3 regions of the Herminiimonas sp. GW821-FHT09C12 genome follow, and region 3 is predicted to be linked to each of the others. Evidence: predicted binding sites of a transcription regulator. Region 3 holds the regulator's gene; each other region holds the start of a gene.
What was found. Region 3 encodes HrcA, which represses chaperone genes, less so after heat shock. Its sites were predicted from a motif close to TTAGCACTCNNNNNNNNNGAGTGCTAA; they were not measured.

Region 1 (2,273 bases), 240 kb from region 3:
GACCATGATGGAAATGTCGAATGTGATGAAAGAGCTGGGTCCCGATGCTGACCGCGTGCAGGTTCTGTTCGTAACCGTCGATCCTGAGCGTGATACCGCAGCTTTGCTGGCGCAGTACGTACCGGCATTTGATCCACGCTTCCTCGGTTTGCGCGGCGATCTGGCAGAGACTGAAAAAACTGCTAAAGAATTCAAAGTGTTTTACCAAAAAGTACCGGGCAAAACACCGGGTAGTTACACCGTCGATCACACTGCGGGTAGCTATGTATTTGACCAACAAGGACGGATCCGTTTGTTCATACGGCACGGGCAGGGCATAGAACCTATCGTGCAGGATCTGAAGACTCTGCTGGCAGAGAAAACGTAAAGAAGACAGGCATAAAAAAGGCGCTCCGAGGAGCGCCTTTTTTGTTCACTGCTGCCTACGGGTTTAAGCGTAAGCGGCCAGCGAGCCTTTCATTTTTTTCAGAGCGACTGCCTCGATTTGACGTATGCGTTCAGCTGATACGCCGAACTCATCTGCCAACTCGTGCAGCGTTGCGCCCGAACCATCATCGTTTGCCAACCAACGCGCTTCGACAATACGACGTGAGCGTGGGTCCAGTTTGCCTAGTGCGCTAGACAGACCTTCGGTTTGCAGACGATCAAATTGCTGCGACTCCAATACCTTGGTCGGTTCCTGCATGTCCGAAGACAGATAGGCGATAGGTGCAAACTTGTCGTCTTCATCGTCGGTAGGCGCTTCCAGTGCAATATCGCGACCGGACAAGCGTGTTTCCATTTCGATGACTTCTTCCCGTTTGACGTTCAAGGTTTTCGCCAATGCGTCCACTTGATCCGGCGTCATGGAGTCCAGGCCGGTTTTGTGGCTGCGCAGATTGAAGAACAACTTGCGTTGTGCCTTCGTCGTTGCCACTTTCACCAAGCGCCAGTTTTTCAGGATGTACTCATGCATTTCAGCCTTGATCCAGTGCATGGAATACGAAACCAGACGTACGCCTTGATCCGGGTCGAAGCGTTTCACGGCTTTCATCAAGCCGATATTGCCTTCCTGGATCAGATCAGCGTGCGGCAAGCCATAACCCAGATAGCCACGAGCGATCGATACGACCAAGCGCAAATGCGACAGCACGAGTTTTTGCGCAGCGCCGAGATCATTCTCGTCGCGCAGGCGGCGTGCCAAAGACATTTCCTCTTCGTGCGTCAGCATAGGCAGGCGATTGACCGCCGAGATGTAAGCGTCAATATTGCCCAGCGCGCCAGAAAAGCCCAAAGCCAGCATATTGCTGTTTGGGATCAATGCGGTCGATGCAGATGCTGCTTTCATGCGTTCTCCTTGCTAAATTTCGTTCAGAAGCTGATTTGCTGCATAGAGCAAAATCATTTACAGGAGCTATATTAGCACTCTCTTTAAATGAGTGCTAATGAGGGTTTTATACTGCTCTCATAGCTTAAATGCTATTGCATATCTGATCACAATTGCACTTTTCTTGTGGGAATTAGAGCCTAATTATGGAAGGAAGTTGCGTAAAAACCTGCGATTTTGATGAAGCTTTACATTTCTTTACGGAAAGAAAAAGGGCCTGAAAAGGCCCTTTTTTTGAATGCTCTGAATGTCGACGTCAGTGGGTGCTTACATTGCTCGTATTACGCCAGACGTGCCAAATGGCGCTGCACTGACAATAACGCACCGATCAAGCCAAGGAAGGCGCTGGCGGCAAGCAGAACCAGCGTAGCGACGATGTCCAGTGGCACCAAGCGGAACTCGGACGCGTACAGGCGGGCAAAGTCGGCGATAGCGGCGTTCAATGGATTCAGGGCCACGGCAACAGCAATCAGCGCAACCGCGCCGGCAATCAAGCCCAGCAAGGCGCCGGTGTAATAAAACGGCCGACAAATGAAGGAATCGGTAGCGCCGACCAGACGCGAGACTTCGATCTCTTCGCGTTGCGTCATGACTTGCAGACGGATAGTGTTGAAGACCACTGCGACGACGACGACGGCCAGCGTGGTGGCGAGGAACAGCAGAATCAAGCGCATGACTTGCAGCAAGGCCGCCAGACGTTCGACCCATGCGGAGTCGATTTGTACATATTCGACGCCATTCAGTGCCTTCAGCTTTTCAACGATGGCGGTGATTTTTTTGGCGTCGCCATCATTTTGAAAGCCCGTCATTTTAACGACGTAGGCATCAGGCAAAGGATTAGCACCCAGCGTGGTGATGGCATCGTCCAGGCCGGTTTTGTCTTTGAGCGTGCTGAGCGCTTTTTCGC
Region 2 (2,273 bases), 140 kb from region 3:
GGCTTTACGACGATCACCGAAGCCTGGCGCTTTAACTGCGCAGGTTTTCAGAATGCCGCGGATGTTGTTCACAACCAGAGTTGCCAATGCTTCGCCTTCGATGTCTTCTGCGATGATCAGCAGTGGACGGCCAGCTTTAGCGACTTGTTCCAATACCGGGAGCAGGTCACGGATGTTGGAGATTTTCTTGTCGCACAACAGGATGAACGGATTTTCCAGAATAGCGGTTTGCTTTTCTGGGTTGTTGATGAAGTATGGCGACAAGTAGCCGCGGTCAAACTGCATACCTTCAACGATGTCGAGTTCGTCGTTCAGGGATTTGCCGTCTTCAACAGTGATGACGCCTTCCTTGCCGACTTTTTCCATCGCTTCAGCGATACGCTCGCCGATCGAATAGTCCGAGTTCGCCGAGATCGCGCCAACTTGAGCGATTTCTTTGGTCGTTGTGCATGGTTTTGCGATCAGCGCGAGTTGTTCAACAGTCGCTGCAACAGCTTTGTCGATACCGCGTTTCAGATCCATAGGGTTCATGCCTGCTGCAACGTATTTCATGCCTTCGCGAACGATCGCTTGTGCCAATACGGTTGCAGTAGTGGTGCCGTCGCCTGCGTTGTCGCTGGTGCGGGAAGCCACTTCTTTCACGAGCTGCGCGCCCATGTTTTGCAATTTGTCTTTGAGTTCGATTTCTTTAGCAACCGAAACACCATCCTTGGTGACGGTTGGTGCGCCGAACGAGCGTTCCAGAACCACGTTACGGCCTTTAGGGCCCAGGGTTACTTTAACTGCGTTGGCCAGAATGTTGACGCCTTCGACCATCTTGGCACGGGCTGCGTCGCCGAAAATTACTTCTTTAGCTGCCATGTTGATTGCTCCTGATTATTCGTTGAGTGACTGAATCACTGAATCCCTACTAGGGATGACACCATTTCGATCGCTGCGGCACGGCCGTCGCGTTCGAAAAACGGCATCACTTTTGTACGATTGCCATGATGTCTTCTTCGCGCATCACGAGAACTTCGTTGCCATCAACTTTGACGGTTTGGCCAGCATATTTGCCGAACAGAACGCGGTCGCCGACTTTAACGTCGAGTGGGCGAACTTTGCCGTCTTCGAGGATTTTGCCGTTGCCGATTGCCAGAATTTCACCTTGATCAGGCTTTTCAGCAGCTGCTTCAGGAATGATGAGGCCGGACGCAGTTTTTGTTTCCTGGTCGAGGCGCTTGACGATGACGCGATCGTGCAAAGGACGAAGGTTCATACAAACTCCTTAGTTTTCAATAGGTTATGGTGATTTGCGGCATGGGCTGCAAAGCGTGCTTTACAGTGCATACATGCCGCACTAGAAAGTTGGTCAGTCGGGGAAAGTTGTTAGCACTCTCTTCCGGTGAGTGCTAAGTATAGGGACGGTTGTTTAATAATTCAAGCGGGTGATGGGAAATATAAAAGTCTGTTGTCAAAATTCATTCAAGTCTGCATTCGCGTCAGTTAGCTCAGAACTTACCCCCATAGGGGAGTTTGCGATTTTGTGTAAGTGATATCTTTGTGACGACAGAGCGGCGTCACAGCGAACATTCCGGCGTAACGATCGCTGTGAGACGCACTTAGGCTCGAATAACTGCTTCGGCAAAAAAACTGTAGCCGGCATTGCGGGCAGTATTGACGGGTAAGGCGATACCTATCGCTTCTTCGGCTTTGCGGCGTAGACGGCGCATTTGCGTATCCAGCCGGCGCTGGTCGTAATGCAGGAAGTCCTCTCCCAATGCTTGCACAATAGCCTGGCGGCTGACGATTTCACCTTGGGCTGCCATCAATGTATGTAAAACGATGGCGTCTTGCTGTGAGAGAGGAATCGCAGATTGCCCTGGTGGTAGCAGGCGGCGGCGGCCGACTTCCAGTATCCAACAACCGCTGGCTTCGGGTTGCGTCAGACGGCGCTTGAGTGCGGTCAGCGTAGCAGCCAGTTCATCGAGATCGGCGGTTTTAGCTAGATAGTAATCGGCACCCTCATCGAGTCCGGCAATCTTGTCGGGCATGGCGCCGCGTGCGGTGAGGACGACGATGCCGATGCGATGGCCTTGCTGGCGCAATTGGCGTATCAATGTCATGCCATCGCCATCAGGCAGTGTCAGATCCAGCACTGCCAGTTGATGGCTGGCGGGTGTGTAGATTTTTTGAAATTCGGCGAGCGTGCTTGCCACATCGACTTCATAGCCGAGATCCGTTAGAAATTCGGCCAATTCCTGTCGTAATACGATTTCGTCTTCGAGCAAAAT
Region 3 (2,273 bases):
ACGCTATATGATAAGGCAGATATCCTCAATATGAACAAGAACATGCCCAACAATCCATCCGAGTTAAAAGCCAGCGGTCTGAAAGCGACGCTGCCACGTCTGAAAATCCTCGATATTTTCCAAAATGCCGAGGTACGCCATCTGAGCGCGGAAGACGTCTACAAGATGTTGCTGAACGATAATCTAGATGTCGGTCTGGCAACGGTTTATCGCGTTTTGACGCAATTCGAACAAGCTGGCTTGCTGCAACGCAATCACTTTGAAACCGGCAAAGCCGTTTTTGAATTGAACGAAGGCTCCCACCATGACCATCTGGTGTGCCTGGATTGCGGCAAAGTAGAAGAGTTTTTCGATGCGGAAATTGAAAAACGTCAAGTCCGTATCGCTGAAGAGCACGGTTTTGAAATTGCTGATCATGCGCTGGCTTTGTACGGCCACTGCAAGAGCTGCCAAAAAGCCAAGAAATAATCTGCGGGATTTATAAAAAAGCCATGCAACCGGTAACGGGGCATGGCTTTTTGTATTTTGTTTGCTGGAATTAGTTGTTGTGGCTGAGTGCGTTCGACAGCAATTTTGCCGTGATATCCACAATCGGAATTACCCGCTCATACGCCATGCGTGTCGGCCCGATCACACCCAATGTGCCGACTACCTTGCCGTTGACGGTGTAAGGCGAGGTGACGACGCTCATCTGATCCATAGGGACCAGATTCGATTCGCCGCCGATGAAGATTTGTACGCCGGTCGCCTTGTTGGAGACATCCAGCAATTGCATCAGACTGGTTTTTTGTTCAAATAGATCGAACAGCTTGCGCAATGACACCATATTCGATGAAAGATCCGACACGCTGAGCAGATTGCGCTCACCGGAAATCACGACATCGTCGCTATTATCATTCATCGCATCGCTGCCAGCTTCGACCGCAGCTTGCATCAAACGCGTCATATCGTCGCGCAAAGCTTTTAATTCGCCCTGCAAACGTATCCGTACGTCGTCGAAACTTAATCCGCCGTAATTCTGGTTGATGTAATTCGCCGCGTGTATCAACTGCGTAGGCGAATAATCGACATCGGTCAGCAGCAGGCGATTTTGCACATCGCCGGTAGGGCCGACGATGACGAGCAATATGCGTTTTTCTGACAAGCGCAGAAAGTCGATTTGCTGAAACACCGATTCGCGCCGCGGCGTCATGACGATGCCGGCGAACTCGGAGAGTGACGACAGAATTTGCGCCGCGTTGGAAATGATTTTTTGCGAGGAACCGGTTTGCAGCGAATTTTGTAGTTTCGATTCCAACGCGCTTTCATCGATGGATTGCACAGTCAGCAAGGTATCGACAAACACACGATAGCCACGCGGCGTTGGTACGCGACCGGCGGAAGTGTGCGGACTGGCAACGAAACCCATTTCTTCCAGATCCGCCATGATGTTGCGTATGGTCGCCGGCGATAGATCGAGACCCGATATCTTGGAAAGTTCGCGCGAGCCGACAGGCTGGCCGTCCGCAATATAGCGTTCGACTAGAGCTTTCAGCAGGGTTTGTGCGCGGTTATCGAGTTGCATAGTGTTGCTATTGTAATGAGTGGCCATGCCGGGCGGCAAGCATACGAGGTTACGTGCAAAAAATACGACGGATGATCTTCATCCATTTTTGCGACTTAGTCCGTCTGGTTGCTTGTCATTATGCGCGCTTTAGCCAGGCATCGAGCTCATATAAGTTCGTGCAGCTTGCGTCTGGCACGATATGTTCGGGCAGGGTGCGTCCAAAGCGATTCATCCATACTGCTTGCAAGCCGGCATTTTTTGCACCTTGAATATCCAATGCGGGATCGTCACCAACGTAAATTGCTTCGTGCGGCGCAACTGAAAGTGCCTCGCATGCCGCATGAAAAATCTCAGCGCCTGGCTTTGCACTGCCGAATTGATGGGCGGCGATCGAGGTCTGGAAGTGCTGCGCCAGGCCTATCGCTTCCAGATCAGCAAAGCCGTTGGAAACAGAGCCGATGGCAAAGCGTTGACGCAAGCTGCTTAAACCCGGTACGACATCGTCAAAAGGTGTGACGGCATTGCGTGCTACAGAAAAAACCGCCATCGCCTGATCAACCAGATCCTTGTTTTCACTGGTCAGATGGCAGGCGCGCGTCAATGCAGCATGGCGCAAGGCCCACACATTGAATTGATATTGAGGATCGGTTGGTAGCAGCTCCATGCGCAATTCGCGCAATTCTTCATTACTGAAGCGCTGGGTCACGCCGGGAATATGGATGTTCAG

Region 1: the regulator HrcA is predicted to act here: its motif matches at 1,399-1,425, upstream of rpoH (RNA polymerase sigma factor RpoH).
Region 2: the regulator HrcA is predicted to act here: its motif matches at 1,369-1,395, upstream of groES (co-chaperone GroES).

Annotation. Positions count from the first base shown of each region.
Region 1 is NZ_JBWKPC010000001.1:1,468,034-1,470,306, forward strand. It holds gene AC07N2_RS07015 (SCO family protein) at 1-367, shown strand, start outside; gene rpoH (RNA polymerase sigma factor RpoH) at 431-1,327, opposite strand; gene ftsX (permease-like cell division protein FtsX) at 1,648-2,273, opposite strand, start outside.
Region 2 is NZ_JBWKPC010000001.1:1,849,832-1,852,104, forward strand. It holds gene groL (chaperonin GroEL) at 1-861, opposite strand, end outside; gene groES (co-chaperone GroES) at 968-1,258, opposite strand; gene AC07N2_RS08770 (response regulator transcription factor) at 1,602-2,273, opposite strand, start outside.
Region 3 is NZ_JBWKPC010000001.1:1,704,979-1,707,251, forward strand. It holds gene fur (ferric iron uptake transcriptional regulator) at 43-468, shown strand; gene hrcA (heat-inducible transcriptional repressor HrcA) at 539-1,564, opposite strand; gene AC07N2_RS08135 (HAD family hydrolase) at 1,683-2,273, opposite strand, start outside.